Regions from separate parts of the Streptomyces sp. NPDC048441 genome, predicted to be linked through region 1. Evidence: riboswitches for the same ligand, from Rfam matches in the RefSeq annotation. Region 1 holds a riboswitch; each other region holds the start of a gene.
What was found. A riboswitch is a leader RNA that binds a small molecule or an ion and turns the genes downstream of it on or off. The one in region 1 is predicted to bind thiamine pyrophosphate.
Positions count from the first base shown of each region.

Region 2: another riboswitch for thiamine pyrophosphate. It lies ahead of ACGFSB_RS31010 (thiamine ABC transporter substrate binding subunit); the one in region 1 lies ahead of thiC (phosphomethylpyrimidine synthase ThiC).
Region 3: another riboswitch for thiamine pyrophosphate. It lies ahead of thiO (glycine oxidase ThiO); the one in region 1 lies ahead of thiC (phosphomethylpyrimidine synthase ThiC).

Region 1 covers NZ_JBICXM010000003.1:207,994-218,452, reverse strand. The annotation lists gene ACGFSB_RS08925 (IclR family transcriptional regulator) at 1-502, shown strand, start outside; gene ACGFSB_RS08920 (SsgA family sporulation/cell division regulator) at 606-1,043, shown strand; gene ACGFSB_RS08915 (YibE/F family protein) at 1,103-2,512, opposite strand; TPP riboswitch at 2,584-2,739, shown strand; gene thiC (phosphomethylpyrimidine synthase ThiC) at 2,732-4,537, shown strand; gene ACGFSB_RS08905 (hypothetical protein) at 4,628-5,497, opposite strand; gene ACGFSB_RS08900 (metallophosphoesterase) at 5,679-6,830, opposite strand; gene ACGFSB_RS08895 (LacI family DNA-binding transcriptional regulator) at 7,110-8,231, opposite strand; gene hisC (histidinol-phosphate transaminase) at 8,626-9,723, shown strand; gene ACGFSB_RS08885 (cytochrome ubiquinol oxidase subunit I) at 9,988-10,459, shown strand, end outside.
Region 2 covers NZ_JBICXM010000015.1:106,961-117,419, forward strand. The annotation lists gene ACGFSB_RS30975 (ABC transporter ATP-binding protein) at 1-433, shown strand, start outside; gene ACGFSB_RS30980 (hypothetical protein) at 415-1,623, shown strand; gene ACGFSB_RS30985 (VOC family protein) at 1,759-2,163, shown strand; gene ACGFSB_RS30990 (LOG family protein) at 2,211-3,359, shown strand; gene ACGFSB_RS30995 (maleylpyruvate isomerase family mycothiol-dependent enzyme) at 3,399-4,190, opposite strand; gene ACGFSB_RS31000 (ABC transporter ATP-binding protein) at 4,251-5,273, opposite strand; gene ACGFSB_RS31005 (ABC transporter permease) at 5,273-6,883, opposite strand; gene ACGFSB_RS31010 (thiamine ABC transporter substrate binding subunit) at 7,012-8,115, opposite strand; TPP riboswitch at 8,199-8,315, opposite strand; gene rlmN (23S rRNA (adenine(2503)-C(2))-methyltransferase RlmN) at 8,355-9,461, opposite strand; gene ACGFSB_RS31020 (phosphatidate cytidylyltransferase) at 9,549-10,459, opposite strand, start outside.
Region 3 covers NZ_JBICXM010000005.1:154,410-164,868, reverse strand. The annotation lists gene ACGFSB_RS14435 (hypothetical protein) at 1-611, opposite strand, end outside; gene metF (methylenetetrahydrofolate reductase [NAD(P)H]) at 656-1,576, opposite strand; gene thiE (thiamine phosphate synthase) at 1,666-2,316, opposite strand; gene ACGFSB_RS14420 (Rv2175c family DNA-binding protein) at 2,405-2,770, opposite strand; gene ACGFSB_RS14415 (NAD(P)/FAD-dependent oxidoreductase) at 2,838-4,058, opposite strand; TPP riboswitch at 4,189-4,302, shown strand; gene thiO (glycine oxidase ThiO) at 4,300-5,499, shown strand; gene thiS (sulfur carrier protein ThiS) at 5,496-5,723, shown strand; gene ACGFSB_RS14400 (thiazole synthase) at 5,731-6,525, shown strand; gene pknB (Stk1 family PASTA domain-containing Ser/Thr kinase) at 6,637-8,592, shown strand; gene ACGFSB_RS14390 (deoxyribonuclease IV) at 8,703-9,587, shown strand; gene ACGFSB_RS14385 (DUF4396 domain-containing protein) at 9,698-10,225, shown strand; gene ACGFSB_RS14380 (sulfite oxidase-like oxidoreductase) at 10,244-10,459, opposite strand, start outside.

The DNA of each region.
Region 1 (10,459 bases):
GATCGGCGAGGCCCTGGAGCACTGGCGCGACGCCATCGGCGTACCGGTGTACTTCGCCGTCTACCGCGAGGGCGAGATCGAGGTCGTGGCTGTCGCGGACACGCCGGGGAATCCGGCGGTGGAGGAGTGGGCCGACTTCCGCGAGACCGGCCACGCTCATGCGATCGGGCAGTGTCTGCTCGCCCAACTCGACGACGAACAGCGGCAGGACCACCTCGACCGCTATCCCGTGCAATCGATCACTCGGTACTCGGTCCGTGACGACCGGAGCCTCATGCGCCGCCTGAACGGGATGGGGCGGATGCGGCCCGTGGTGGAGCGGCAGGAGTACGCGTTGGGAACGGTCTGCGCCGCTATTCCGATCACTGCGGGTAACACAGCGGCCACGATGGCCATTTCTGTTCCCTCCTACCAAGCTGAGCGGCTTCTGCCCGCAGCCGAGCGGTTGCAAGGTGAGATCGGAAAGCTACTAGGGACACTTGCCTTCTCTATCAGCATCTGAAAACTCACTCCTTGTGATCTGATGTGTACGTTAAGCAAGATGCCATGAGTGTCAGGGAGTTGGTTCCTGGCCAGTCGAGGTTTAGCGACGGGGTAGGCGGGCGATGCGCGAGTCGGTTCAGGCTGAGGTCATGATGAACTTCCTAGTGTCCGAGGAGCTGTCGTTCCGTATCCCGGTGGAACTGAGCTATGAGACCGGCGATCCCTACGCCATCCGGTTGACCTTCCACCTCCCCGGAGACGCCCCCGTGACCTGGACTTTCGGGCGCGAGCTGCTGATCGACGGGGTGGGCAGGGCGTGCGGGGACGGGGACGTGCGCATCGCGCCCACCGATCCCGAGCTGCTCGAGGAGGTCCTCATCAGGCTTCAGGTCGGCGCGGACCAGGCGCTGTTCCGGGTGGGCATCCCGCCGCTGCTCGCCTTCCTGGACCGTACGGACAAGCTGGTGCCGCTGGGCCAGGAGCGTGCACTGGCCGACTTCGAGACGCACCTGGACGAGGCGCTGGACCGGATCCTCGCCGAGGAGCAGAGCGCGGGCTGACCTGCGGATCAACGGACGGAGCCGGTTGGCATATTGGTGCATTTCGTGGCATCGGCGGCTCAGTGCTTGCGGCGGCGTCCCCCGCCGCCGCCGCGGGACTGCTTGGCGGGTGCGGGTGCGGGTGCGGGAGCGCTTGGAGTACCTGGAGCACCTGGGGTGGCTGTCACGCGGGTCGCGCGGCCCGTGGGGGTCCCGCGGTCGGCCGAGACCACGAGGGCCGCGAGTGCGGTCGTCACCGGGACCGAGGCGACCAGGCCGATCGAGCCGACCAGGGTGCGGACGATCTCCTCGGCCACCAGCTCGCTGTTGGCCACCGTGCCCACGCTGCTCTGGGCGATCGAGAAGAGCAGCAGCAGGGGCAGCGCGGCGCCCGCGTAGGCCAGGACGAGGGTGTTGACGACCGAGGCGATGTGATCGCGGCCGATGCGGATGGCGGCGCGGTACAGGCCGCGCCAGCCCATGGTGGGGTCGGCCTGGTGCAGTTCCCAGACCGCCGAGGTCTGCGTCACGGTCACATCGTCGAGCACGCCGAGCGAGCCGATGATGACGCCGGCGAGGAGCAGACCGCTCATGTCGATGGACGGGTACAGGCCGTGGATCAGGCCCGTGTTGTCGTCCGTGTTGCCGGTGAGGGAGGCCCAGCCGATGAAGATCGAGCCGAGCAGCCCGATCAGGAGCAGAGAGATCAGCGTGCCGAGGACAGCCACTGATGTGCGCGCGGTGAGTCCGTGGCAGAGATAGAGCGCGATCAGCATGATCGCGCTGGCCCCGATCACCGCCACGACCAGCGGATTCGATCCCTGGAGGATCGCGGGAAGGATGAAGAAGGTGAGGACGAGGAAGCTCAACGCCAGTGCGACCAGAGCCATGATGCCGCGCAGCCGGCCCACCACGACGACGGCGAGGGCGAAGATCCCGGCGAGCAGCGCCATGGGGAACTTCCGGTTCACATCGGTGACCGAGTACTGCAGCGCGTCGGGAGCCTTGGGCTCATAGGCGACCACCACCTGCTGGCCCTGCCTCAACTGCCGCGGTGAGTCCGGCTGGACGATCTCGGTGAAGGTGCGGCCCTTCTCCTTGCCGCTCGTCACCTCGATCGTGGCCTTCTTGCAGGTGCCCTTCGCCCGGGACTGCGCGGACTGGCCCTCAGCGGTGGAGGTGTCGCCGTTGGGCGGGGTCTGTGAGGCGTTCACGTCCGAGCAGGGGAGCTCCTGCAGCTTCGTCACCGTGGCCGACTGGGTCTGCCGGTCGAAGCCGACTCCGGTGCGCTCATGGGCGGGCGCGCCGCCGGGCCAGAGCACCGCGAGTCCTACGACGACCGCCACGGCGAAAGGGATCAGCACGGCGGCGATGACCTTGCGCAGATGCTTGGAGACGGGCGCGGCCGGGCCGTGGTTGTGGGAGTGGCCGTGCGGGTCCGGCGGCGGGTTCTGGGCGGGCGGCTGGGACGGCGGTTGTGTGGTGGTCACTGCCCGATCATCGCAAGAACGGAGGGGGCCCTCTGTTCAGCGCGCCCGACAGGACGCTAGCGTGGGGGCACCTTTGCAATCGCGGGAGCTCGGAGCACCGGGCTGAGAGGGCGCTGACCTCCGTACGAAGCGGCACAAAAAGTGCACGAGCCGTACGGGATTCGCTGCGTCGACCGCCGAACCTGTTACCGGGTAATGCCGGCGTAGGGAGTAGGTCTCATGACCACATCGGACACACGCACGCCTGCCTCCAGCAGCGACGAGAACGGCGGGAACGACGAGACCGTCGCCGCGGAGGCCGGGAAGTCCATCGGCTGGCACAAGGCGTATGTCGAGGGCTCACGCCCCGACCTGCGGGTGCCGGTCCGCCAGGTGCACCTCACCAACGGCAAGGCCGTGACCCTGTACGACACTTCGGGGCCGTACACCGACGAGTCCATCGACACCGACGTCCGCCGGGGCCTCGCGCCCCTCCGGGAGAACTGGATCATCGCCCGCGGTGACACCGAGGAGTACACGGGCCGTCCGCCCCGCCCCGAGGACGACGGCATCAAGCACACCTCACCGCGCGGCGGCCTGAAGAACCTCGACGCGGTCTTCCCCGGCCGCCCGCGCCAGCCGCGCAGGGGCCGCGAGGGCCAGGCGGTGACGCAGCTCGCGTATGCCCGCCGCGGTGAGATCACGCCCGAGATGGAGTTCATCGGGATCCGCGAGAACCTCGACCCCGAGGTCGTGCGCGCGGAGGTCGCCGCGGGCCGCGCGGTGATCCCCGCCAACGTGAACCACCCGGAGATCGAGCCGATGATCATCGGCAAGAAGTTCCTGGTGAAGGTCAACGCCAACATCGGCAACTCCGCGGTCACCTCCTCCATCGAGGAGGAGGTGGACAAGATGACCTGGGCGACCAAGTGGGGCGCCGACACGGTCATGGACCTCTCCACCGGGCGCAACATCCACACCACCCGCGAGTGGGTCCTGCGCAACTCCCCCGTCCCCATCGGCACCGTGCCGCTCTACCAGGCCCTGGAGAAGGTCGACGGCCAGGCCGAGGCGCTGACCTGGGAGATCTACAAGGACACGGTCATCGAGCAGGCCGAACAGGGCGTGGACTACATGACGGTGCACGCGGGCGTGCGCCTTCCGTACGTCCCGCTGACCGCCAACCGCAAGACCGGCATCGTCTCGCGCGGCGGCTCGATCATGGCGGCCTGGTGTCTCGCGCACCACAAGGAGAGCTTCCTCTACGAGAACTTCGAGGAGCTCTGCGAGATCCTCGCGTCGTACGACGTGACGTACTCGCTCGGCGACGGCCTGCGCCCCGGTTCGATCGCGGACGCCAACGACGAGGCGCAGTTCGCCGAGTTGCGCACCCTCGGGGAACTCAACACGATCGCCAAGCGTCATCACGTACAGACCATGATCGAGGGCCCCGGGCACGTCCCGATGCACAAGATCAAGGAGAACATCGACCTTCAGCAGGAGATCTGCGAGGAGGCGCCGTTCTACACGCTCGGCCCGCTGACCACGGACATCGCGCCCGCGTACGACCACATCACCTCCGGCATCGGCGCCGCGATGATCGGCTGGTGGGGCACGGCGATGCTCTGCTACGTCACGCCCAAGGAGCACCTGGGCCTGCCCAACCGGGACGACGTGAAGACCGGCGTCATCACGTACAAGATCGCGGCCCACGCGGCGGACCTCGCCAAGGGGCACCCGGGCGCGCAGGACTGGGACGACGCGCTCTCGGACGCACGCTTCGAGTTCCGCTGGGAGGACCAGTTCAACCTGGCCCTCGACCCGGTCACGGCACGGGAGTTCCACGACGAGACGCTGCCGGCGGAGCCCGCGAAGACGGCGCATTTCTGCTCGATGTGCGGGCCGAAGTTCTGCTCGATGAAGATCTCGCACGACATCCGGCGTGAGCACGGCGGCACGCAGGACGAGATCAAGGCGGGCATGGACCAGAAGTCCAAGGAGTTCGCGGCAGCAGGAAACCGCGTGTATCTGCCGATCGCCGACTGAGCGGCGTCACGCACCGCCGCCGACCGGGCATCGGTCGGTACGCACCGCGCTTCGGGCGGGCTTCGCGCCCGCCCGAGGCAGCGTCGCGCACTACTCCGGCTTGTGGTCAGGGCCGCCGAAGTCCGGGCTTGAGAAGTCCGGGCTCGAGTAGCTCGGGCGCGGCCTTGACGGGCCGCCGTCCGGGCTGCTGAACCCCGGCCTGTGATAGCCGAGTTGGGGTATGCGGCTCGGGTCCGTCGATGGCGTACGGGCCACGTGTGCCGCCCCCGGATCCGCGAGTGCTTCCCGCAGGAACGGCAGGACGCCGCGCTCCATGAGTGCCTCGCCCCAGGCTTCCCTGGCGCGGACCACCTCCTCGTTCCATTCGCCGTACGCACCGGCCTGGAGCGAGGTGGAGCCGTTGCGCAGGGCGGCCAGGAGCAGACCGATCGCGGCGACCAGGATGCCCCCTGCGGTGAGCGCGCCGAACAGCCATCCCGCGGTGATCAGGGTGTCCGCGAAGGCGGGCTCGGGGTTGAGCATTTTCAGGATGTAGCCGACGAGCAGGAAGATCGCGGCGGCCGCCCCCGCGAGCACGGGTGCGAGCACGGCGACTACCGCTATCGCCCCCGCCCCTGACGTCTGGGCGGTGACCTCCCCCATCGTGGTGGCGAGACCGAGGCCGCCCGAGCCGGTTTCCGCCGGCCCTTCGCTGCCCCTCTCCTGGATCGATGATGCGGCAGATCCGCTTTCGCGCAGTTCCTCGCGGATCTTCACGTAGGTCGCGTACTCGGTCGTGGCGGCGGCCGTGATCAGCGCAGTGGCGTTCAGTGCCATGGTGCGCAGCTGCTCGGGATTGAGCCGCTCGCCCACTGCGGCGAGATCAGGACGATCTGGTGCGGTGCGCAGCGCCTCATCGAGGATCCGCTCGAATTCGGGGCGGTCCTCATTCAGCAGGTGTGGAGCGCTGTTCATGTGCATCCCCCGATGCTCCGTAGGGCTTGGGGCTCGCATGGGTGCGAGCCGTCGGGCAGAAACGGAGGGGAGCCTGCTACGGATAAGCCGATGGTAGAGCCGTGACGGCACGCGGTGACAGGGGGTTTCCAGAAATAGGCCCCCTGGCCAGCGTGATCCTGTACTCGTGTGCCTGCCCGGAGAACGCTCAGCTATCCAGGGGAAGTTGGCAGACCAGCAGCTTTCCGGCCATGGTCACTCCGCCGTCCATGGCGATGGCGAGGCCGCCTGCGTAGATGTGCGGTCCCTCGATGACGGGGCCGCCACCGTCCGAGTCGTCCTCGGAGCCGACATCGCCGAGCAGATACGGGATAGGGCTGTGACCATGGACGATGCGGTGGCCGCCGTACATGTCGAGGAGTTCGCGTACGGCAGCGGGGCCTGACTCGTCACGGAAGGCGAAGCGCTTGGTGAACTTCCGGAAGAGGTCCCAGCATTCGTCCGCGTCGTTGCGCGTGAGGGTCTCGCGGACCGTGTCGTTCACGGCCTCGATCGAGTCGCCGTAATCCAGATAGGCGGTTGTGTCGGAGTGCATCAGGAGATGCCCGTCCTCCGACTCGATCGCGTCGAGGCGGGCCATCCACTGGAGATGGTGGTCCTCCAGGCGCTCCATGTCGGTCTTCTGACCGCCGTTCAGGAGCCAGGCGGCCTGGAAAGTGGCGGTGCCCGCGCCGGAGTTGACCGGGGTGTCGCCGAACCGCTTCGCGCCGAGCAGGAGCAGTTCGTGGTTGCCCATGAGGGCCTTGCAGTAGCCGCCGGCGGCGGCCGCCTGCGCGGACAGGCGCATCACGAGGTCGATGACGCCGATGCCGTCGGGGCCGCGGTCGGTGAAGTCGCCGAGGAACCAGAGGCGCGCGTTGTCCGCGGACCAGTCGCCGTCCGCGTCGATGAGGCCCTGCTCCTGGAGCGCCGCGAGCAGCTCGTCCAGATAGCCGTGCACATCGCCCACGACGTACAGCGGGCCGTGTTCCTCGGCGGCCGGCGCCTGGGGAGGCTCGGGCATGGCCTGCACCTCCACTCGCACGGTGTCGCCGCGGTTGATGACGGGCAGGTCGCGCTGGGTCGGGGTGTAGCCGTCGCCTGCTTCCGGTGCTTCCGGTGCTTCCGGCATTCCCGGTGCTTCCGGCATTCCCGGCACCCCGAGGCTGTCTCTCGAGCCGTCCGGACCCACCATGCTCACCGAACCTCCCTGCACCGGACCGGTCTCATGGACGTACGCCGGTACGCGGAAGTCGCGCAACGTCGCCGTCCGCACATCGGGTCCCTGACCGGCCCCCTGAGTCATCGACCCCTCCACCACCATTGCGCCGCATCTGCACCGAGATCGGACTGCTTGGTCGCAGCGGCCCGCGGTGTCGTCCGCCCATCATAGGAATGCGGCTCGCGCTGTGTGGTGCACCAGGGGTGGTGAATCAGTGCTGAACCCCAGTTCACCGAGGTTTTCTCCCGAATTGGGTAGGGGTTTCCCCGCAGATCACGACGTGGCAGTGCCGATCAGGGCCGATCAGTGTTGGTTCAGTGTCGGTCAGTGCTTGGCGGCACCGGCCGACGGGGTGTTCCTCCCCGCCGGCCGGCACGCTCAACCGGGTCCGGGTGAGCGGGGAGGGCTGACCGTCGTGCGCGGTGGACGTCGCTCGGACGAGGTGCGCACGATCAGCTCCGTCGGTATCACCTGCTCGACGGGTCGGCCTGAATCGAGCCCTTCGATGGCGTCGATGAGGAGCTGCACCACGGCCGTGCCGATGCGCCGCGGTTTGAGCGAGAGCGTGGTGATGGGCGGTTCCGTCGTGGCGTAGACCGTCGACTCGCTGCAGCACACGAGCAGCAGATCGTCGGGGACGCGCAGTCCGTACCGGCGGGCGGCTGCGAGGAGATCGGTGCCGTTCGGGTCGAAGAGGCCGTAGACGGCGTCGGGCCGGTCCGGTCTCGCGAGCAGCCGGTCGGCCGCGACGGCGCCCGCGCACGGGTCGTGGGCCGGGTAGGACTCGTACACCGGGTCCTGTCCGACGCGTTCGCACCAGCGCAGATAGGCGGTCGTGGACAGGTGGGTGTAAGTGTCCGTGGTGGTCCCGGTGAGCAGCCCGATCCGGCGGGCTCCGGCCGCCGCGAGGTGATCGAGGATCTCCAGGACCGCCGCCTCGTGGTCGTTGTCGACCCAGGCGGTGACCGGGAGAGAGCTGGCCGGGCGACCGTCGGACACTACGGGTAGGCCTTGGCGCACCAGTTCGCTGACGACGGGATCGTGGTCGGACGGATCGACGACGACGGTGCCGTCGAGCGCGACGTTCGACCACACGTCGACCGGGCTGCGCCGGGAGGTGGCGGGCAGGATGACGAGGGCGTAGCCGCGGGCCAGCGCGGCCGAGGTCGCGGCTCTGGCCATCTCCGCGAAGTACGCGAATTCGGTGAAGGTGAAAGGTTCATCCCCGTACGTCGTCACGGTCAGGCCGATGAGGCCCGACTTGCCGGTACGGAGCGTTCGGGCCGCGGCGGATGGGCGATAGCCCAGCCGTTCGGCGACCTCGCGGACATGGCGTCGGGTGGCGTCCGGAAGCCGCCCCTTGCCGTTAAGAGCGTCGGAGACAGTCGTGATGGAGACACCGGCGGCGGCGGCGACGTCTCTGATGCCCGCTCGGCTCTGCCGGTTGCCCCGGCGGGCGGTCTCCGCTCGGCTCACCTGATGGTTCCCTGCTGCTGTCATGGCGAGCCGATAGTAGGGCTCATGGGGGTGGGTAGTGCGGACGCATATTCACTCGTTGACAGGCACGTTTCTGCATGGCTGGGGCGGGTCAATGACCTTGGATTGCAAGGGAGTTGGTGGGATTCAGGGGCGACGGTCACTTGTCGTCGTGCAAAGGCCTGCCAAATGAGCGATGTCTCGAAGAGGTCTCAACTCACCTTCACGGGTGATGCGCGCCACGGAGTGAGCTACCGGCGCGTGCTGTGACAGGGAGCGCTCCCCCCTCTGCGCGCGCCTTCGCAGGTGGATTCCCCTGACCCATTCGCAGCAGAGCTGAATCCTCATAAGGTGAGGAGTATTGAAGTCAGACTGTTCAGGCGTGCAGGCTGTTCAGGTGTTCAAGAGGAGGACTGCGGTGAGCGAGACGAGCCCGAGGCTGCGTGCCGAGCTGGAGGGTATCCCCACCTACAAGCCGGGGAAGCCTGCCGCGGCCGCCGGTGGCGGTGCGGCCGATGGTCCGGTGGCCTACAAGCTGTCCTCGAACGAGAACCCCTACCCGCCGCTGCCGGGCGTCATGGAGAGCGCGCTCGCCGCCGCGGGCACGTTCAACCGCTACCCGGACATGGCGTGCACCGGCCTGATGAGTGAAATCGCCGACCGCTTCGGGGTGCCGGTGTCGCACGTGGCGACGGGTACCGGTTCCGTCGGCGTCGCCCAGCAGCTGCTTCAGGCCACGTCAGGGCCGGGGGACGAGGTCATCTACGCCTGGCGGTCCTTCGAGGCGTACCCGATCATCACGCAGGTGAGCGGTGCCACGTCGGTGAAGGTGCCGCTGACGCCGGGGGACGTCCACGACCTGGACGCGATGGCCGACGCCATCACTGACCGGACGCGGCTGATCTTCGTCTGCAACCCGAACAACCCGACCGGCACGGTGGTCCGCAGGGCCGAGCTCGAGCGGTTCCTGGACCGGGTGCCGAGCGATGTCCTGGTGGTCCTCGACGAGGCCTACCGCGAGTTCATCCGCGACGCCGAGGTGCCGGACGGCGTAGAGATCTACCGCGACCGTCCGAACGTCGCCGTCCTTCGTACGTTCTCCAAGGCGTACGGCCTCGCGGGTCTCCGCGTCGGCTTCGCGATTGCCCATGAGCCGGTGGCGGCGGCGCTGCGCAAGACAGCGGTGCCTTTCGGCGTGAGCCAGCTGGCACAGGACGCGGCGGTGGCTTCGCTGCGGGCCGAGGACGAACTGATGGGCCGTGTCGGCGCGTTGGTCTCCGAGCGCGTACGGGTGGTCGAGACGCTGCGGGCACAGGGCTGGACGGTGCCCGAGACACAGGCGAACTTCGTGTGGCTGCGGCTCGGGGAGCGTACGACCGACTTCGCGGCGGCGTGCGAGCGGGCCGGTGTGGTCGTGCGGCCGTTCGCGGGCGAGGGGATGCGGGCCACGATCGGGGAGACCGAGGCCAACGACATCTTCCTGCACGCGGCGGAGGCGTTCCGCAAGGAGCTCTAGCTTTCCGGTGCGAGGAGCATGAGCCCGCGAGGAGCATGAGCCTTGGGCCGACGTCGAAGAGGAAGGGCCCCCGGGGAACTCCCCGGGGGCCCTTCCTCGCGTTCCCCCGGTAAAGGGGTACCCCCCTCCAGGTGCCGACAGCCAGTACGACATAATTGCTTGTGAATGTGAACGCGTTCACAAGCGTGTCCCGGTTCCTCCGAGGATCAGTGGGATTAAAGGGGCAAACTGCCGATGTGATCACGGCCGTAAGGAGAAGTCGACGTGGATCTGGCTCTAGCGCCTGAGACCCTGGCGCGATGGCAGTTCGGCATCACCACCGTCTACCACTTCCTGTTCGTCCCACTGACGATCTCGTTGGCCGCCCTCACGGCGATCCTCGAGACGGCCTGGGTGCGCACGGGCAAGGAGCACTACCTCAGGGCGACCAAGTTCTGGGGAAAGCTGTTCCTGATCAACATCGCGATGGGTGTCGTCACCGGCATCGTCCAGGAGTTCCAGTTCGGCATGAACTGGTCCGACTACTCGCGCTTCGTCGGGGACATCTTCGGAGCGCCGCTCGCCTTCGAAGCCCTCATCGCGTTCTTCTTCGAGTCGACCTTCATCGGCTTGTGGATCTTCGGCTGGGACAAACTGCCGAAGAAGCTGCACTGCGCGACGATCTGGATCGTCTCCATCGGGACCGTTCTGTCGGCGTACTTCATCATCGCCGCGAACGCCTTTATGCAGCACCCGG
Region 2 (10,459 bases), on a different contig from region 1:
CAAGACCGCGGCCAAGGAGTGGCTCGACCGCCTCGACATCGGCGACTGTGCCCGCAAGCGGCCGCACGCGCTGCTCCAGGCCCAGCGTCAGCGCATCGCCATCGCCCGCTCCCTGGTCACCATGCCGTCCGTGATCTTCGCCGACGAGCCGACGGCGCCGCTGCACCGCGCCGACCGCGCCCACGTCCTTCGTACGCTGACGACCGCGGCCCGCTCGCACAGCATCACGGTGGTCCTCGCCACGCACGACACGGAGATCGCGGCGCTGGCCGACCGGACGGTCACGCTGCTCGACGGGAGGCGCGTGAACACGGTGCATCTGCCGGGGGCCGGGGGCCTCGCGGCGGCGGACACGGATGTCCCGGGTGCTGCTACCGGCGCCTCCGACCCCTCCGACTCGGAAGGCCGGGCCGCGTGCTCGCTCTCCGTCTAGCCCGCGGCGCCCATCCCCTGGTCCAGCTGCGCCGGCTGCTCGTCGCGGCGGCGTCGGCGGGCACCGGCTTTCTGCTGCTCTGCACGCTGGGGTACGCGATGGGGCATCCGGACGCGTCGGGCGGGGCCGGTCTTCGGCTCGCCTGGTGCGTGGCGCCCATCGCGGCCACCGTGTACTTCGCCGTCACCGTCGCGCGCACCGACCCCGCGACCCAGCCGCGCTCCGGGCTCTCCGCGGTGGGCCTCGGCCCGGCCAGGCTCACGGTGCTCGCCGCGATCTCCACGGCCGTGGCGTGCACGCTGGGCTCGATGGTGGCGCTCCTGTTCTTCCTGCACCTGCGCGGCGATCTGACGGGCCTCCCGTTCGACGGCGCCGCGGCCGAGCTGCTGGCCGCCGACTACCCACTGCCGCTGGCCGCCGCCCTCACCCTGCTCGCCCTGGTCCCGCTGATCGCCTCCGCGGCCAGCGCCGCCGTGCTGCGGCCCCGCACCGCGAAGCCCGGCGACGGCAAGGGCGGCGACAAGGGCGGCGGTCAGGACGACCCGGCGCGGCCGGACGTCCCTGCCGCACCGGCCGCACCGGCCGCACCGCCGAGCGGGCTGCCCTGGGGGGTCGCGCTGCTCGCGGCGGGCCTCGCCGTCGAGACGTACGCGAGCCGTGCCGAGGGCACGTCGGGCCTCGCGATGCCGGGCGGCCTGACCGGCAGCCCGGCGGGCGTGCTCACCGGATGGACGCTCACCGCGCTCGGCCTCGCGATGGCGGGGCCCGGCCTCACGTATCTCTGCGGGCGGATCCTGCAAGCGGTCAGGCCGGGCGCGATGCGGCTGCTCGCGGGGCGTGCGCTCCAGGAGGAGGCCCGGCGGATCGGGCGGCCGCTGGGGGTGCTGTGCGCGGTGGGCTCGGCAGCGTACGCGGCGCTCACCCTGTACTCCGGTGACCGGCCCGCGGTCGGCCCGCTGACCACGCTCGGCGCGCTGCTCGTCGCGGGCTGCGCGGTCCTCACCCTGGCCACGGCGGCGATCGAGGCCAAGCACGCGCGCTCGGACACGACGGCGGCGCTGCTCCAGCTGGGGGCACCGACGGCGATGCTGCGCGGCACGGCGGCACTGCGCGCGGGCGCGCTCGCGGCTGTGTTCGGGCCGCTGACCTGGGCCGTCGCGGAGCTGGCCGCGCTGCCGCTCGCGGGGTGAGGGGCTTCCGCCGAAGTGGCGCGAGGAAAATCCGCGATGGGCGATGAGTTCTGCGTCGAACGTACGTCTACCCCTCCGTAGGACAGCACACGGACCGCACGCGCCGCGCAGAACCACCGCAACGGGAGACGCCTCATGTACCAGCAGATGATCTTCGTGAACCTCGCATCGAACGACGTCGCGAGCTCGAGGAAGTTCTTCACGGAACTCGGCTACACGATCAATCCGCAGTTCTCGACGGACGACTGCGCCTGCGTCGTGATCAGCGAGACCATCATCGCGATGGTGCTGAGCAAGCAGCACTACCAGCAGTTCACCGAGAAGGAGATCGCCGACTCGACGAAGACGAGCGAGACGCTGATCTGTCTGAGCGCGGAGAGCCGGGAGAAGGTCGACGAGCTGGTCGACAAGGCCGTGGCGGCCGGTGGCACGGCGGGCAAGACGCAGGACTACGGCACGATGTACGGCCGCGCCTACGACGACCTGGACGGCCACACCTGGGAAATCATGTGGATGGACCCTGCGGCTGTCGAGGGCTGAGGGGCACCCGCCCCCTTCGCCCGGGGCCGCCTGCTTAGCATGGGCGGATGCAGCCGACTCCCGAACCCGCATCCGCCCCCAGGCCGTCGCCCCAACTGCCGGGGGCCGACCGCGAGATCGAGACGCTCGCCGAGTTCGACGAGACCGCCGCGCGCGGCTCGCTCGCCGGCTGCCGCGTCCAGGCCATAGACCTGATGGAGCGTACGTCCGCGCTACGGGCCTGCGACGCCACAGGCGCGGTCTTCCTCGGCTGCCCCATGGAGGACAGCGCGGCGGACGCGGTACGGGCGGCCGGTGGCCTGGTCTTTCCGCCCGTCCCGGGCCTCCCCTTCAACCCCTACCGAGGTCTTCTCTACACCCCGGACGACCTGTTCGCGGGCCTGGCCGACGGTGGCTACGAGGCGACGCCCGACGCCCGCGCCTACGCCTGGTTCCAGGAGACGAAGGCCGACGGCGACGTCTTCTCCTCGATGCTCCGCGCGATCCACGACGACTCGATCTCCGACGCCCTCGACGAACTGCTCCTCAGCGCGCGGGTGGTGGGCGTCATGGGCGGTCACGCGATGGCCCGCGGCACGGAGGCGTACGAAGGCGCCGCCCGGCTCGGCCGCTCGCTCGCCCGCGCCGGATTCACGGTCGCCACGGGCGGCGGCCCCGGCGCGATGGAGGCGGCGAACCTGGGTTCGTACGCGTCCGTGTTCCGCGACGAGATGCTGGACGAGGCCCTCGAACTCCTGGCCAAGGCGCCGTCCTTCACCCCGTCGATCACCTACTGGGCGCGGGCCGCATTCGACATCCGCGAGCGCTGGCCGTCCGGCGGCGCGTCGGTGGGCATCCCCACCTGGTTCTACGGCCACGAGCCGCCGAACGCCTTCGCCACCCAGCTGGCCAAGTACTTCGCCAACGCCACCCGAGAGGACGGCCTCCTGGCCCGCTCGAACGCGGGCGTGGTCTTCCTCCCCGGCGCGGCCGGCACGGTCCAGGAGATCTTCGACGCGGCAACGCCCAACTACTACGAGTCGCGGGGCAGGCCCGCGCCGATGATCCTGGTGAACCGAGAACACTGGACGGAACGCCTCCCCGCATGGCCCTTGCTCCAGGCACTGGCGCGGGGCCGCTCGATGGAATCGCGGATCGCCTTGGTGGACACGGTGGATGAGGTGCCGGGCGTACTGCGGGGATTCAGCCCCTTGTAGGGCCCCGGCTCTTCAAACGCTTGGGGGGCAAATGAGCTGCTACCCGAACGAAGCCCGCTCCAACCAGAACTCCAGCAACTCCCGCTCCCCCAACACCTCCACGGCTCCTCCATCCAGCGACCGCCGCCGATAGAACGCGAGCAGCACCTCGGTAAGCGGCCCCCGCAAGGCGACAGTCGCCTTCTCATGCCCCCGCCGCCAGGCGAATCCATCGTCACCGAACTCGACGAGCCACTCCGCGTTCAGCTCCGCCGCCGCGTCAGTCGCATGCAGATGAATACTGCGCCCCGCCCCCCGCAACTCAGCGGCGCTGTCCTCCGGATCGGCCCGCTGCACGTACCGCACGATCTCCAGCCACTCATCGATCGCATCGGCAGCGACATCCGGCGCGACCTCGTAAGGGACACCCGCGGCGATCGCCGCGTCCGCCCGGTGAATGGCCACCTCATGCGTCATACGCCGAACCCAGAACCCGGCGTTCCGCGGCTCGGCCCAGGTCCACACCGCCGTATCGGCACGCGCGGCGGAGAACGTCTTCGCGGCGAGCTCCGCGGTTTCCGCGAGCCACGCGTCGAGGGCGGCGGGATCGTCGCCCTCAGGGCCGCGGATGCCCGGGATCTCCTCCTCCGGAATGTCCTCCGTGGCCCGGCCTGCGACCAGTTGCTCGGCCCAGCGAACGGCACCGCCGGTATGGCGGGCGAGGTGGCCCAGCGTCCACTCCGGGCAGGTCGGCACCGTGGCCGAGAGATCGGCTCCGGCCAGGGTGGCCCGCAGCAGGCCCAGTTGATCCACCACTTCGGCGCAGTAGCGGTCGTACTCCAGTGACGTCATGGAGCGCACCCTAGATCGGCAACGGCTCCCCGAGCACCATGGTTTTCGCCCCACCCGGCCTCACCCCAGAACCACAACATCCCCCACGTCGAACCCGACCCCCACGGCCTCCCCCACCCCAGGCGCATCCCGCAACGCACAGGCCGCCTCGAGCCGCGGCCCCACCCCAGGCTCCAGGTGGACGGCGACATGCGTCCCTCGGAACGTCCGCGCCGTCACCACGCACGGCAGCCCCTCATCCGCAGGCACGAGCCGCACGCCGGCGGGCCGCACCAGCATCCGGCACCGCCCGTCCCGCGCACCCTCCGGCACCGGGATCTTGCCCCAGACGGTGTCCGCCACCTCACCGGCCACCGTCGCGTCGACGACGTTGTCGAAGCCGAGGAACCGCGCCACGAACTCGTCCGCCGGATGCCGCCAGACCTCAAGTGGCGTACCGGACTGGGCGATCCGCCCGTCCCGCATCACCACGACCCGGTCCGCGAGCGCGAAGGCCTCGCCCTGGTCATGCGTCACCGCAAGGACCGTCGTACCCAACTCACCGAAGAGTTCCCGGAGTTCGACGACAAGGCGCTCCCGCAGCGACCGGTCGAGCTGCCCGAGCGGCTCATCGAGCATGAGCAGCCGAGGCCGCGGCGCGAGCGCCCGCGCAAGAGCCACCCGCTGCTGCTCACCGCCCGAGAGCGAGGCGACGGCCCTCCGCTGCGCACCCGGCAGCCCTACCAGTTCGAGCAACTCGGCCACCCGGTCGGCCTGTTCGCCCCGCGAAGCGCCATGCATACGCAGCCCGAAGGCGACATTGCCCGCCACATCGCGCTGCGGGAACAGCTGATGGTCCTGGAACATCAGCCCGACCCCACGCTTGTGCGCGGGCACGCCACGCTGGTCCCTCCCGTCCAACAACACCTGCCCGCCATCGAGCTCCTGCAACCCGGCGACCGCCCGCAGCAGCGTCGACTTGCCGCTGCCGCTCGGCCCGAGCACGCACACGATCTCGTGCTCGTCGACCGCGAGCCCGACACGGTCGAGCACGGCCCGCGCCCCGAAACGTACTGTCGCCTTCTCCAGCGCCAGCAAGGCCATCAGAACTCCCCGGTCGTGCGGTCGGTACGGAGCCGTTCGAGCAGCAGCAGCGACACCGCACACACCACCATCAAGATCGTCGAAAGGGCCATCGCCTGACCGTAGTTGAGCTCACCGGCCCGCCCGAGCAGCCGAGCCACGGCCACCGGAAGGGTCGGGCTGTCCGGCCGCGCGATGAACACGGTCGCGCCGAACTCCCCCAGGGACACCGCGAAGGCGAACCCGGCGGCGATGAGCAGCGCCCGCCGCACCATCGGCAGATCGACCTCCCGCCACGCCCGCAGCGGCGAGGCCCCGAGGACGGCCGCGGCCTCGCGCAGGCGTCCGTCCACCGCGCGCAGGACGGGAAGCATGGTGCGTACGACAAAGGGCACGCCCACAAGCGCCTGCGCGAGCGGCACCAGAATCCACGTGGCCCGCAGGTCCAGCGGAGGCTTGTCCAGCGTGATCAAGAACCCGAAGCCGACCGTCACCGCGGACACCCCGAGCGGCAGCATCAACAGCGCGTCGAAACCGCGCACGAGCCGCCCGGCCTTCCGCGTGAGCGCCGCCGCGGCGAGCCCGCCGATCACCAGGGCGATGGCGGTGGCGGCGAGCGCGTACTGAAGTGAATTCCAGACCGCGTCGATCGGCGGGACGAGGAAGGCGCCCCCGTCGGCCGAGGTCAGCTCCTTGTAGTACGTGAAGCCATAGCCGCCGGGAGCGCTCAGCGAGCGCTCGATCAGCACTCCGAGCGGCAGCAGGATCAGCACGGCGATGGTGACCATGACCCCGGCGAGCAACGTCCACTGCCCCGCGCCGCGCGGCCGTCGCGGGACCGTCGAGGCGTCGACCAGCTTCAGCACGCCCTCCCGCCTGCGCACGGTCCACGCGTGCACGGCGAGGATCATGCCGACCGCTGCGAACTGCACGATGGTCAGGACGGCGGCCGTCGACAGGTCGAGGAGCTGGGCGGTCTGCCGGTAGATCTCGACTTCGAGGGTCGAGTACGCGGGTCCGCCGAGGATCTGCACGACACCGAACGAGGTGAACGTGAACAAGAAGACCATCAGAGCCGCCGCGGCGACCGCGGGGCCGAGCGCGGGCAGCGTCACGGTCCGCCAGGCCGTCCACCGCGAGGCGCCGAGCACCCGCGCGGCTTCCTCTTGGCGCGGGTCGAGCTGCGACCAGAGTCCGCCGACGGTCCGTACGACGACGGCGTAGTTGAAGAAGACATGTGCGAGCAGAATCGCCCACACAGTCGTGTCGAGCCGCACGCCCCACATCTCATCCAGCAGTCCACCCCGCCCGAGCAGCGCGAGGAACGCGGTCCCGACGACGACGGTCGGCAGCACGAACGGCACAGTGACGATCGCCCGGAGCACTTCCTTGCCCCTGAACTCGAAGCGCGCGAAGACGTACGCGCCGGGGAGCGCGACAAGCAGCGTGAGCGCGGTCGACGCGAGCGCCTGCCAGGTGGTGAACCACAGCACGTGCCGTACGTCGGACTGCCCGACGACATCCGCGATCCGCCCGAACTGCCAGTCCCCGCCCACCTTCAGGCCGCGCGCGACGATGGCGGCGACGGGATAGGCGAAGAAGACGGCGAAGAACGCGACGGGCACGGCCATCAGACCGAGCCGCGCCGCGCTCCCACGCGAGAGCCCCTTACGGGACTGGCCGCCCTTACGGGACTGGCCCTTAGGGGACTTGCCCGTCGGGGACTCGCCCGTCGGGGACTTGCCCGTCGGGGACTTGCTTACTTCAGTACGAGCGAGGTCCACGACTTGACCCACTGCTCGCGGTTGTCGGCGATCTTCTTCGGAGCCATGGTCTCCGGATCGTCGATCTTCACGCCGTGCTTGACGAACAGCTCGGGCAGCTCGGCGGACTCCCGCACCGGGTTCACGAACATGTTCAGCGGCATATCGTTCTGGAAGTTGTCACTGATCAGGAAGTCGAGAAGCGCCTTGCCGCCCTTCTCGTTCTTGGCGTTGCTGAGCAGGCCCGCGTACTCGACCTGCCGGAAGCAGGTACCGGTCGCGACGCCGGTCGGCGCCTCCTTGGGCTGCGGCTTCGCGTAGAGCACCTCGACCGGCGGGGACGAGGCGTACGAGACGACGAGCGGCCGATCCCCCTTGGCCTTCTTCCCCCCGGCAGACCCGGAGAACTCCTCGTTGTAGGCCTGCTCCCAGCCGTCGACGACCTTGACGCCGTTGGCCTTGAGCTTCTTCCAGTAGCCCTGCCAACCGTCGTCGCCGTACTCGGCGGCGCTGCCGAGCAGGAAGCCGAGACCGGGCGAGGAGGTCGCGACGTTCTCGGTCACCAACAAGTTCTTATATGCGGGCTTGGCCAGATCCCCGAAGGACTTCGGCGGCGCCAGCTTCTTGTCGGCGAAGTACTTCTTGTCGTAGTTGACGCAGATGTCGCCGCTGTCGACGGGCGTGACCCGATGCTTGTCCTGGTCGACGCGGAACTGCGAGACGATCTGGTCCGAGCCCTTGGCCTCGTACGACTGGAAGAGACCGTTGTCGAGCGCGCGCGAGAGCAAGGTGTTGTCCACCCCGAAGAACACATCCCCCTGCGGGTTGTCCTTCGACAGAATCGCCTTGTTCACAGCGGCGCCCGCGTCCCCGTCCTTGAGGACGTTGACCTTGTAGCCGGAGCTCTTCTCGAACGCCTTCAGTACGTCCTTGGAAACGTTGAAAGAGTCATGACTGACAAGCGTGACGCTCTTGGAGTCAGCCTTGTCGCCACCGCCCGACGAGCTGCCGCACGCGGAGAGCGCGACGAGCCCGAGGCCGACCGCGACCGCGGTCACGGTGATCTTCTTGGTGCTGCGGGTGGTGCTCACTGAGTTCAACTGAGTTCATTCCTCCTGGAGTGACCAGGAAGAGACGCGGCCCTGCCCACAGCCTTGAAGGGGCTGCGGGCAGGGCGCAACAGCTTGAGTGATGTCCGAACTTCCTACCCGGAATGACCCGGGCAAGGTTCAGAGGGTCTGCGGCCAACCTGTCCTTGGTGCCGCACTCTCAGCGCTGTGGCGCTCCCCTGTCGGAATATGAAGATGTGTTCCGGCTATGAAGTTGTGTTCCGGCCAGCCTAACGCTCGGACGCGGCGAGCTGGCCGCACGCCCCGTCGATCTCCTGACCACGGGTGTCACGAACCGTGACAGGCACCCCGTGGGCGGCGATGGCGTCCACGAAGGCCTTCTCGTCCTCCGGCCGCGACGCCGTCCACTTCGAGCCCGGCGTCGGGTTCAGCGGGATCAGGTTCACATGCACGGGCTTGTTCTTGAGCAGCCGCCCGAGACGGTCACCGCGCCACGCGTGGTCGTTGATATCCCGGATCAGCGCGTACTCGATGGAGAGGCGGCGCCCCGACTTGGCGGCGTACTCCCATCCTGCGTCAAGGACCTCACGCACGTTCCACCGCGTATTGACGGGTACGAGGGTGTCGCGAAGCTCGTCGTCGGGCGCATGCAGGGAGATGGCGAGGCGGCACTTGAAGCCCTCGTCGGCGAACCGGTGGATGGCGGGCACAAGCCCGACGGTCGACACGGTGATCCCACGCTGCGAAAGACCGACCCCATCGGGCTCGGGGTCGGTGAGCCGACGGATCGAGCCGACCACGCGGTTGTAGTTGGCGAGCGGCTCGCCCATGCCCATGAACACGATGTTGGAGAGCCGAGCGGGCCCACCCGGGATCTCTCCGTCCCTGAGCGCCCGCATCCCGTCCACGATCTGGTGCACGATCTCGGCGGTCGACAGATTCCGGTCGAGCCCGGCCTGTCCCGTCGCACAGAACGGACAGTTCATCCCACACCCGGCCTGCGACGAGATGCACATCGTCACGCGGTCCGGATAGCGCATGAGCACGGACTCGACGAGCGTCCCGTCGAAGAGCCGCCACAGCGTCTTGCGCGTGGTGTCGTCGTCACAGCTGATGTGCCGCACCACGGACATCAGCTCGGGAAGCAGCGCCTCCTGCAACTTCCCGCGCGAGCCGGCAGGGATATCGGTCCACTGCTCCGGATCGTGCGCGAACCGCGCGAAGTAGTGCTGCGAGAGCTGCTTGGCACGAAACGGTTTCTCGCCGACGGCGGCAACGGCTTCCTTGCGCTCGGCGGGCGTGAGGTCGGCGAGATGCCGCGGCGGCTTCTTGGCTCCGCGGGGCGCGACGAAGGTGAGTTCTCCGGGTACAGGCATGGTCCGTCCAGTGTCGCAGACATACAGCAAGGGGCCCGCCGCCCTGTGGACAACGAACCCCTCGCGTACAGATACGCAGGTCAGCCGTCAGCCAGACCCCACGAAGATGACAAGCAGCAGCCACACCACCGGTGCGGTCGGCAGCAGCGAGTCGAGGCGGTCCATGATGCCGCCGTGGCCGGGGAGCAGCGTGCCCATGTCCTTGATGCCGAGGTCACGCTTGATCATGGACTCGCCGAGGTCACCGAGCGTCGCGCTCGCGGCGACCGCGAGGCCGATGAGCAGCCCCTGCCACCACGTGCCGTCGTCGATCAGGAACTCCATGCACAGCGCACCCCCCGCCATCGCGAACGTCACGGCACCGACCAGGCCCTCGCGGGTCTTGCCGGGGCTGATGCGCGGGGCGAGCTTGTGCTTGCCGAAGCGCCAGCCGATCGCGTACGCCCCGGTGTCGCTGACCACGGTCAGGAGCAGGAACGTGAGCACCCGCATCGCGCCGTCGTCCGCGGTGAGCATCATCGCCACGAACGTCGCGAGGAACGGGACGTAGAACGCCGCGAAGACGCCCGCCGTGACGTCCTTCAGATAGCCGTCGGGCGGCTCGGTCATCCGCCAGACGAGCACCGCGAGCGCGGTGAGCGCCATGGCGACCCAGGCGCCCTCGGGCCCGCGGACGTATCCGGCGACGACCATCGCGGCGCCGCCCACCGCGAGCGGGACCAGCGGCGCCTTGATGCCCTTGCGCTCCTCGAGCCGCGAGGTGAGCTCCCAGAGGCCGACCACGACGGCGACCGCTATGACGCCGATGAAGAGGGCCTTCACGATGAAGAGCGACGCGACGATCACCGCGCCGAGCCCCACGCCGACTCCTATGGCCGCCCCGAGATCACGGCCCGCGCTCTTCTTCTGCGGCGCCTGTGGCGCCTTGGGGGCGGGCTGTGATGCGCTGGGCATGGGCTCCTGGGGTACGTCAGGCAGGTCAGGCACGTCGGGCACGA
Region 3 (10,459 bases), on a different contig from region 1:
TACGGGTCGGAGTACGCGGCGTACTGCTGCTGCCCCGTCTCGCCGTACGCGTACGGCTGCTGGGGGTCATAGCCCGCGTTGGAGTACGTGTCGTAGCCGTAGCCACTGTCCGCCGGGGCGGCCTGCTGCTGTGCGTACGCCGGGTCGCTGTAGATGCCGTACTGCCCGGTGTCGTCGGGCAGGGGCTCCGGAGCGTAGACACCGCCCGGGGCCTGCTCAGGCGGAGGCGGTCCCATCGGATCCATCGGGCCCATCGCACCCGCCTGCTCGTACTCGAGGTCGGAGACCTGGAGCGTCGGCTCCTGGGCCGCATCGGCACCCCGCGGCGTCGTCTTGCGGCGCTTGCTCAGGCCCGGCTGGCCGCCGAGCGCCCAGCCGGTCGAGAAGCCGCGGCGGAACGACAGCGTCACGTACGTCTGTCCCGTGGCGAAGGCGATCGCACCGACCGCGATGACCACCACCGACGGCATCAGCACGCCGATGACCACACCGAGGAAGCCGCCGAAGGCGAGCAGCCGCCAGCGCAGCCGCGCCTTGTACTGCAGCAGCACCTCGCCGAGCAGCCACAGCGCGACGCCGCCGAACGCGATGTAGAGGACCGTCCAGCCCATGTACGCCCCTCTCCCCACGGCCGCCGCCTCAGGGGTACGGCCGGTCAGGCCTGCGGGTGATGCAGGCCCAGATTTTCGTAGATTTCCAACGTCGCCGTGGAGTTGTTGAGCGTGATGAAGTGCAGTCCAGGAACACCCTCGGCCAGCAACCGCGCGCAGAACTCCGTCGCGAACTCGATGCCAATGGAGCGTACAGCCGCCGGATCGTCTTTGGCTGTGAGGATGCGCTCTTTGAGAGCCGAGGGGAAGGAAGCGTTGCTGAGCTGGGGCAGCCGCTCCAACATGCGCACGTTCGTCACCGGCATGATCTCCGGGATGATCGGCGTCGCACAGCCCGCGGCCTCGACCCGGTCGCGAAGGCGCAGATACTCCTCCGGATAGAAGAACATCTGTGTGATCGCGTAGTCGGCGCCCGCGCGGCACTTGTCGACGAAGTGCCGGACGTCGGTGTCCCAGTCGGGCGAGCGCGGATGCATCGCGGGGAAGGCCGCGACGCCCACGCAGAAGTCGCCCGACTCCTTGATCAGCTCGACCAGTTCGGCGGCGTACGTAAGGCCCTTGGGGTGCTTGACCCAGTCCGCGAGAGGGTCACCGGGCGGGTCGCCGCGGACCGCGAGCATGTTCCTGATCCCGGCATCCGCGTACTGCCCGATGATGTTGCGCAGCTCGGCCACGGAGTGGTCGACCGCGGTCAGGTGGGCGACGGGCGTGAGCGTCGAGTCGGCGACGATCTGCTGCGTTTCCTTGACCGTGCCCGCCCGTGTCGAGCCGCCCGCGCCGTACGTCACGGAGACGAAGCTGGGGGCCACCGCCTCGACCCGGCGCAGGGCGTTCCACAGGTTCCGCTCGCCCTTCGCGGTCTTCGGCGCCGAGAACTCGAAGGAGTAGGTCGTCTTGCCGGTCGCGAGCATGTCGCGCACGGTCCGTGCGCGATCAGTTCTGGTGGAAGCAGTGCCTAGGGCCATACGGGCAGGTTAGCGACGGGGCACCGCTACCGGCCAATCCCCGTCCATCCTGCGGACAACCTCCACGAAGGATGGCCGAAGATCGCCGATCAGGCCGTGCGCAGCCGCTTCGCGAAGTCGGCCGCCGCGGCGGCCGGATCGTCGGCCTCGGTGATGGCCCGTACGACGACGACACGGCGGGCGCCCGCTTCGAGCACCTCGTCCAGATTTCCCGCGTCGATGCCGCCGATCGCGAACCACGGGCGGTCCGTGCCGAGCGACGCGGTGTACCGGACCAGGTCGAGCCCGGGGGCGTACCGGCCCGGCTTGGTGGGTGTCGGCCAGCAGGGTCCTGTGCAGAAGTAGTCCACGCCGTCCTGTGTGGCCGCCGCGGCGGCCTCGGTGTCGGCATGAGTGGAGCGGCCGACGAGGACGTCATCTCCGAGGATCGCGCGGGCCGCGGGCACGGGCAGGTCGCCCTGGCCCAGGTGCAGCACGTCGGCGCCGATGGCGTGCGCGACGTCCGCGCGGTCGTTCACCGCGAGGAGCTTGCCGTGCCGCCGGGCGGCGTCGGCGAAGACCTGGAGGTGGTCGAGCTCCTCGGCCGCCTCCATGCCCTTGTCGCGCAGCTGCACGATGTCGACGCCGCCCGCGAGAACGGCGTCGAGGAACTCCGGGAGGTCTCCCTGGCGCTTGCGGGCGTCCACGCACAGGTAGAGACGGGCGTCCGCGAGCTGCTCGCGGGCAGGCTTGGTGGCCATGGAGAGGTCCCCCCGGGGTCGGTGGCGTACGGACCGGCGCGTCCCTGGGGACACGCCGGTCCGTACGCCGGACGGTTTTCCGTGTCGGTCAGACGGCGAGCGCCTGGGCGCGGCGCTTCACCTCCGTGCCGCGATTCTCGCTCAGGGCCTGCGCGGGCGTGCCGGGCAGGGTCGGGTCGGGAGTGAAGAGCCACTCCAGCATCTCTTCGTCGGAGAAGCCGTCGTCCCTCAGGAGCGTCAAGGTGCCGGTCAGGCCCTTGACGATCTTGTCGCCGTCGATGAAGGCGGCCGGCACCGCGAGCGCGCGGTTCTCACCACGGCGCACGGCGATCACTTGGCCCTCCTTGACCAGCTGGCGCACACGCGTCACCTCGACGTCGAGCATTTCTGCGATGTCGGGGAGGTGGAGCCACTCGGGGACGAGAGCATCAGTCTTTGCGTCAATCTCGGTCACGGGTCAAGCGTATCGCTGGCCACTGACACCGGCCGGGCACAGGGTGCGCCCCGGGGCTGCCCCAGGGCTAGGGAAGCGTTGCCTTCTTCAGCGGCACCGCGGGATCCGATGCCAGCTCAGGGGAGAGGCGCATGCCCGCCTCGATCAGCTTGCGGCCCTGGGCCAGGTCCCTGGGGCGGCCCACAGCGAGGACCGCCACCAGTACGCCCTCCCTGAGCCAGCACACCGTCCAGGCCGCGCCCGAGGGGTCGCCGCGCCGGATCAGCTCGTCGGCGGGCGCGTGGTGGCCCGCGTACTGCACGAAGCGGCCGAACTGCTCGGACCAGAAGTACGGGACCGGGTCGTACGCCGAAGGGGTCTCGCCGATGATGTTCGCCGCCACCGTGCGCGGGCCCTGGAGTGCGTTGTCCCAGTGGTGAACGAGAAGTCGCTCGCCATACCTTCCCGAAGGGAAGGAGGAGCAGTCGCCGACCGCGTACACATCGGGTTCCGACGTACGCAGGTGGTCGTCGGCGACGATTTCCCGGTGGGCGCCCAGGGTGATGCCGGAGCCCCCGAGCCAGTCCGTGGCGGGGCGGGCGCCGATGCCGACGACGACCGCGTCCGCGGGCAGCCGTGTGCCGTCGTCCAGGAGGACACTGCCGGGCTCGACGCGCTCCACGCGCGCGTGGGTGCGCAGCTCGGCTCCGGAGTCCGCGTACCAAGCCGCCATGGGCGCCGCGACCTCGGCGGGCAGCGCCCCCGCGAGCGGGCGCCCGGCGGCCTCGACCACGGTGACGGAGCAGCCCGCCTCGCGTGCGGCGGTCGCGAACTCGGCGCCGATCCAGCCCGCGCCGACGACCACGATGCGGTGCTGCTCGGCCAGCACAGGCCGCAGCCGTTCGGCGTCGTCCAGGGTGCGCAGCAGATGGACACCGGGCACTCCGGAGGCGCCGGGCAGCAGGATCGGCTGGGCGCCGGTGGCAATGACGAGGACGTCGTAGGGCACGGGCCCCGACGAGGTGTCCAGCTCGTGGGCGGCTGGACGGACGCCGGTGACCTCGTGGCCCAGGCTCAGCTCGATGCCGAGCGCCTCGAAGTCGATGTCGAAGGCGGAGCCCTCCGCCTTGCCGAGCAGTACTGCCTTGGACAGCGGCGGCCTGTCGTACGGCTGGTGCGGCTCCGCGCCGATCAGGGTGACCGCACCGGCGAACCCCTGGTCCCGCAGGGCCACGGCGGTCTGCACCCCGGCCATCCCCGCGCCGACGATGACGATCCGCCGCTCTGTCTGCCTCCGCTGCTCACTCACCCGATCACTGTAGGGCGGCGGGCGTCGCACGCCTCAGAGTGCGACGAGGAGATCTCTGACACACCGTCACTGCCCGTGCGCGGGCAGCTCCCCTACTGTCGTCGGACGCGACGGGCTAGGGTGGCCGGTGCGAAACACTCGCGGGAGCCCGGACGCACCGGGCTGAGAGGGAGGCTGGGACGGCCTCCGACCGTACGAACCTGATCCGGGTCATGCCGGCGAAGGGAGGGGCTGGACGCCCATGCATCCACGTACATCACCCCGTACGACGAACAGCACGAACGACGTCGTTGTCGTCGGGGGCGGCATCATCGGCCTGGTCACGGCCTGGCGCGCGGCACAGCGCGGCCTGTCCACCGCGGTCGTGGACCCGGATCCCGGCGGCGGCGCGGCGCAGGTCGCCGCGGGCATGTTGGCCGCCGTCACCGAGCTGCACTACGGCGAGCAGGCGCTGCTCGGCCTGAATCTCGCCTCCGCGAAGCGCTATCCCGAGTTCGCGGCCGAGCTCACGGAGGCGAGCGGCCGCGATCTCGGCTACCGCGCGTCAGGCACGCTCGCCGTCGCACTCGACTCCGACGACCGCGCCCATCTGCGCGAACTGCACACCCTTCAGCAGCAGTCGGGGCTCACGTCGGAGTGGCTGAGCGGGCGCGAGTGCCGCCGCCTCGAGCCGATGCTCGCGCCGGGAGTCCGTGGCGGGCTCCGAGTGGACGGCGACCACCAGGTCGACCCGCGCAGGCTCGCCGCCGCGCTCCTGGTGGCCTGCGAGCGGGCGGGAGTGATCTTCCACCGCGTGTGGGCCGAGCGCCTCTCGGTCGTACGGGACCGGGCCACCGGAGTCGTACTCGCCGACGGCACCGCCCTGGAGGCCGGTCTGACCGTGCTCGCGGGCGGCAGCCTCAGCGGGCGCCTCGCAGGGGTCCCGGAGGGCGTGCTGCCGCCCGTACGCCCCGTGAAGGGGCAAGTGCTCCGGCTCACGGTGCCGGAGCGTTACGCGCCGTTCCTGAGCCGCACCGTGCGCGCCGTCGTGCGCGGCAGCCACGTCTATCTGGTGCCGCGCGAGAACGGCGAGCTCGTCGTCGGCGCGACCAGCGAAGAGCTCGGCTGGGACACGACGGTCACCGCGGGCGGCGTGTACGAGCTGCTTCGGGACGCCCACGAACTCGTACCGGGCATCACGGAACTCCCGCTGACCGAGACCCGCGCGGGTCTGCGCCCCGGCTCCCCGGACAACGCGCCCCTGCTCGGCCCGACCGCGCTCCCCGGCCTCCAGCTGGCCACCGGGCACTACCGCAATGGCGTGCTTCTCACGCCCATCACCGGCGACGTCATGGCGCACGCCCTGACCACCGGTGAACTGCCCGACGAGGCGCGGGGGTTCACTCCCCTGCGCTTTGTCCGCACCCCTCTTACGAAGCGCTTCATGGAGCAGCCCGCATGACCCTCTCAGCCGATACAGCCGGTACAGCCGTCTCCGTCAACGGGGAAGTGCGCGATGTGGCCGCGGGCACCACGCTCGAAGCCCTCGTCGCCACCCTCACCGTCGCGCCCTCCGGCGTCGCCGCCGCGCTCAACGAAACCGTCGTCCCGCGCGCGCGGTGGTCAACCACCGCACTCGCCGACGGCGACCGTGTCGAAGTCCTCACCGCCGTCCAAGGAGGCTGAACCGACCATGGCAGACGACCCTTTCGTCATCGGCGGGCTCACCCTTTCCTCGCGCCTGATCATGGGTACGGGCGGTGCGCCGAGCCTGGACGTCCTGGAACGGTCCCTCGTCGCCTCCGGAACGGAGCTGACGACGGTCGCGATGCGCCGCCTCGATCCCGGCGTGCAGGGCTCGGTGCTCTCCGTCCTCGACCGGCTCGGCATCCGGGTCCTGCCGAACACGGCGGGCTGCTTCACCGCGGGCGAGGCCGTCCTGACCGCCCGGCTCGCTCGCGAAGCGCTCGGCAGTGACCTGATCAAGCTGGAGGTCATCGCGGACGAGCGCACTCTGCTCCCCGACCCGATCGAGCTCATCGACGCCGCCGAGACCCTGGTCGACGACGGCTTCACGGTGCTTCCGTACACGAACGACGATCCTGTCCTGGCCCGGAAGCTGGAGGACGTGGGCTGTGCGGCGATCATGCCGCTCGGCTCCCCCATCGGTTCTGGGCTCGGCATCCGTAACCCGCACAACTTCCAGCTGATCGTCGAGCACGCACGCGTGCCGGTGATCCTGGACGCGGGGGCGGGGACGGCGTCCGACGCGGCGCTCGCGATGGAGCTGGGGTGCGCGGGTGTGATGCTCGCCTCCGCCGTGACGCGGGCCCAGGAGCCGGTCCTCATGGCCGAGGCCATGCGGCACGGGGTCGAGGCGGGGCGCCTCGCGTACCGGGCCGGGCGGATTCCCCGGCGGCACTTCGCCGAGGCGTCGTCTCCCGCGGAGGGCCTGGCCCGGCTGGATCCGGAGCGGCCCGCGTTCTGAGTGCCGCACAGCGCCGCACAGTGCCGCACGCCTGTTACAGGTCGGCTGCAGTCGAGCTCCGAGGACACCCGGACGGGCAACGGTGTCAGCGGTGGCTCGTAGACTCCCTGCGTGGACACGACCCTTCAAGACCCGCTCGTCGGCCAGGTGCTCGACGGCCGCTATCGCGTGGACGGACGGATCGCGGTCGGCGGGATGGCCACGGTCTACCGGGCCGTGGACACCCGCCTCGACCGCGTGCTCGCGCTCAAGGTGATGCACCCGACGCTGGCCGCCGACGTCTCGTTCGTCGACCGCTTCATCCGCGAGGCGAAGTCGATCGCCCGGCTCTCGCACCCGAACGTGGTGGGGCTGTTCGACCAGGGTGCCGACGGTGCGTACGTCTATCTGGCGATGGAGTACGTCGCCGGGTGCACCCTGCGTGACGTCCTGCGTGAGCGCGGGGCCCTGCAGCCGCGGGCCGCGCTCGACATCCTGGAGCCGGTCCTCGCCGCGCTCGGCGCCGCGCACCGGGCCGGGTTCGTGCACCGCGACATGAAGCCGGAGAACGTCCTCATAGGGGACGACGGCAGGGTCAAGGTCGCCGACTTCGGTCTCGTCCGCGCGGTGGACACCGTCACGAACACGACCGGCACGATCCTCGGAACGGTCTCCTATCTCGCACCCGAGCAGATAGAGCACGGCACGGCCGACACACGTGTCGATGTGTACGCGTGCGGGGTCGTGCTCTACGAAATGCTGACCGGCGCCAAACCGCACTCCGGTGAGTCGCCCGCCCAGGTGCTCTACCAACATCTCCACGAGGACGTGCCGCCCCCGTCGGCGGCCGTCCCCGGGCTCGCCGTCGAGCTCGACGAACTCGTCGCGTCCGCCACCGCCCGCACCCCCGACGTCCGCCCGTACGACGCGGTGGCTCTCCTGGGTCAGGTCAGGGAGGCACGGGCCGCGCTCTCCCTCGATCAGCTCGACGCGGTGCCGCCGCAGGCGCGTACGTCGGAGCATGACAACGGAGACGACCGTACGAGTGTGATCCCGCGCGCGGTGCGCTCCGTACAGCTTTCGCTCCCCGAGGACGGCGAGCAGGACCAGCGGAGTCGGCAGGACCCGCTCAACCGCACCAGCATCCTGACGACGCCCCCTCCGTCCGCCCCATCGGCGGGCCCGAGCCGCAGGCGCACCAACCCGCGCCGCGGTGTGTTCGTGCTGATCGCGGCCGTCCTCCTCGCCCTGGGCCTCGGCGTGGGCGTCTGGTACATCAACTCCGGCCAGTTCACCAAGGTCCCGCCACTCCTGGCGAAGACCGAGTCGGCGGCCAAGAAGCGCCTCGACGAGGCCGGGCTCGACGTGAAGGAAGTCAAGCGCGCCTACAGCGACACCGACAAGCGCGGCACGGTCATGGCCACCGACCCCGGGTCGGGCGAGCGCATCCGTAACAACGACAGTGTGACCCTCACCGTCTCCAGGGGCCCCGAGATCGTCAAGGTCCCCAGCCTCGAGGGCCTGCCCTTGAAGCAGGCGAAGGACAAGCTCAAGGGCGCGGGGCTCGTCCCCGGAATGACGACGAAGACCTTCAGCGAAGAGGTCGCGAGGGGCTCCGTGATCAGCACGGACCCGGGCGCGGGCACCAAGCGCAAGGCGGACTCGGCCATCGCGATGGTCGTCAGCAAGGGCGCCCCGGTCGAGACCCCCGATGTGACGGGCGAGTCCGCGGGCGAAGCGACCGCCGATCTGCAGGAAGCCGGCCTCAAGGCCAGGATCGCGACGACGCGGGTCTACTCCGACGAGGACAAGGGCGATGTCGCCAAGCAGTCCCCCGTCGAAGGCAGGCAGCTCGCCGAGGGTGACACGGTCACGCTGACGCTCTCCAAGGGGCCGGAGATGATCGAGGTCCCGGATGTCGAGGGCATGAGCGTCGACGATGCCACGCAGGAGCTGGAGGACGCGGGCTTCGACGTCGAGAAGGACCGCGGTCTGCTCGGCCTCTTCGGGGACACGGTGAAGGGCCAGTCGGTGGAGGGCGGTGAGGACGCGCCCAAGGGCTCCACGATCACCATCGAGATCCGGTAGCCACTGTCCCTGCGGGCCGTCCGTAGCTGATCGCGCCGTTCCCCGCGCCCCTTGCGGGCCCACCGGGATCCGCCGACAAGGCGGCCACGCGCGCGTGCCACCCTGGGGGCGTGAGCAGCGACAATCCCCCCAGTAAAGCGTCCCGCAACCCCGTCGGCGGCCACGTCCCCGTGGCCGGCGGTCTCGCCTCCGTAGGGCTTTCGTACGCCCGTGAGATGGGCGCCGAGGCCGTCCAGGTCTTCGTCGCCAACCCGCGCGGCTGGGCGACGCCGCCCGGTAATCCGAAGCAGGATGAGGAGTTCCGCGCGGCCTGCGCCGCCGAGGGGATTCCCGCGTACGTCCACGCGCCCTACCTCATCAACTTCGGCTCGCACACCGAGGCGACCGCCGAGAAGTCCGTGGAGTCCCTGCGCCACTCGCTGCGGCGGGGCCGCGAGATCGGGGCGCTCGGCGTCGTCGTGCACACCGGCTCGGCGACCGGCGGCCGGGACCGCGCCGTCGCCCTGAAGCAGGTGCGCGACCGGATGCTGCCGCTGCTCGACGAGCTGACGCACGAGGACGATCCGTACCTCCTCCTGGAGTCCACCGCCGGACAGGGCTTCTCGCTCTGCTCCCGCACCTGGGACTTCGGCCCGTACTTCGAGGCGCTCGACTCGCATCCCAAGCTGGGCGTCTGTCTGGACACCTGCCACATCTACGCGGCGGGCCACGACCTGACGGGGCCGAGCGGCATGAAGCAGACCCTCGACCTGCTGGTCGACACCGTCGGCGAAGGCCGCCTGAAACTGGTGCACGCCAACGACTCCAAGGACGTGGTCGGCGCCCACAAGGACCGCCACGAGAACATCGGCACCGGCCACATCGGCGAGGAGCCCTTCCGCGAGCTGATGGCCCACCCCGCGACCGAGAACGTACCGCTGATCATCGAGACACCCGGCGGCAAGGAGGGGCACGCGGCGGACGTGGCGCGCCTGAAGGAGCTCAGGAGCAACTAGCGGCCAGCGCCCCCGAAGATCTCTTGAGGAATACCCCCTAGGGGTATAGGGTTCCTGCCAGAAGGCAAGAAGGGCAGGAACCGCTGCCCGACGACCGCTGGGGGCTTCTCATGCAGCACGATCACGACGCTCACACCGAGCACGCGCACCACGAAAGCGCGCACCAGGATCACACCCACACCGGGCAGCACGGCATGGGCAAGGTCAGCTGGCGCATGGCGGCTCAGGCGACGCTGCACTGCCTCACGGGGTGCGCCATCGGCGAGGTTCTCGGCATGATCATCGGCACCGCGCTCGGCTGGGACAACATGCGGACGATGATCCTGGCGATCATTCTGGCCTTCTTCTTCGGATACGCCCTGACCCTGCGCGGCATCCTCAAGGCGGGCGTCGATTTCAGGACCGCGTTCCGGGTCGCGCTCGCCGCGGACACCCTGTCCATCGCGGTGATGGAGCTGATCGACAACGGCGTGATCGCGCTCTGGCCCGGAGCGATGGACGCCCATCTGTCGGACGCCATGTTCTGGTGGGTCCTGGCCATCGCCCTGGCCGCCGCCTTCGTGATCACCACCCCGGTGAACAAGTGGATGATCGGCCGCGGCAAGGGCCACGCGGTGGTGCACGAATACCACCACTGAATACGACCACTGACGGGATCAGAGCTCGGGGCCGTCCCCGGGCTCTTCCTGGTACGAGTACCGCTGTTCGGCCCAGGGGTCGCCGACGTTGTGATAGCCGCGCTCCTCCCAGAAGCCACGGCGGTCGGCGGTCATGTACTCGATGCCGCGGACCCACTTGGGGCCCTTCCAGGCGTACAGATGAGGCACCACGAGCCGCAGCGGAAAGCCGTGCTCCGCGGTGAGCAGCTCACC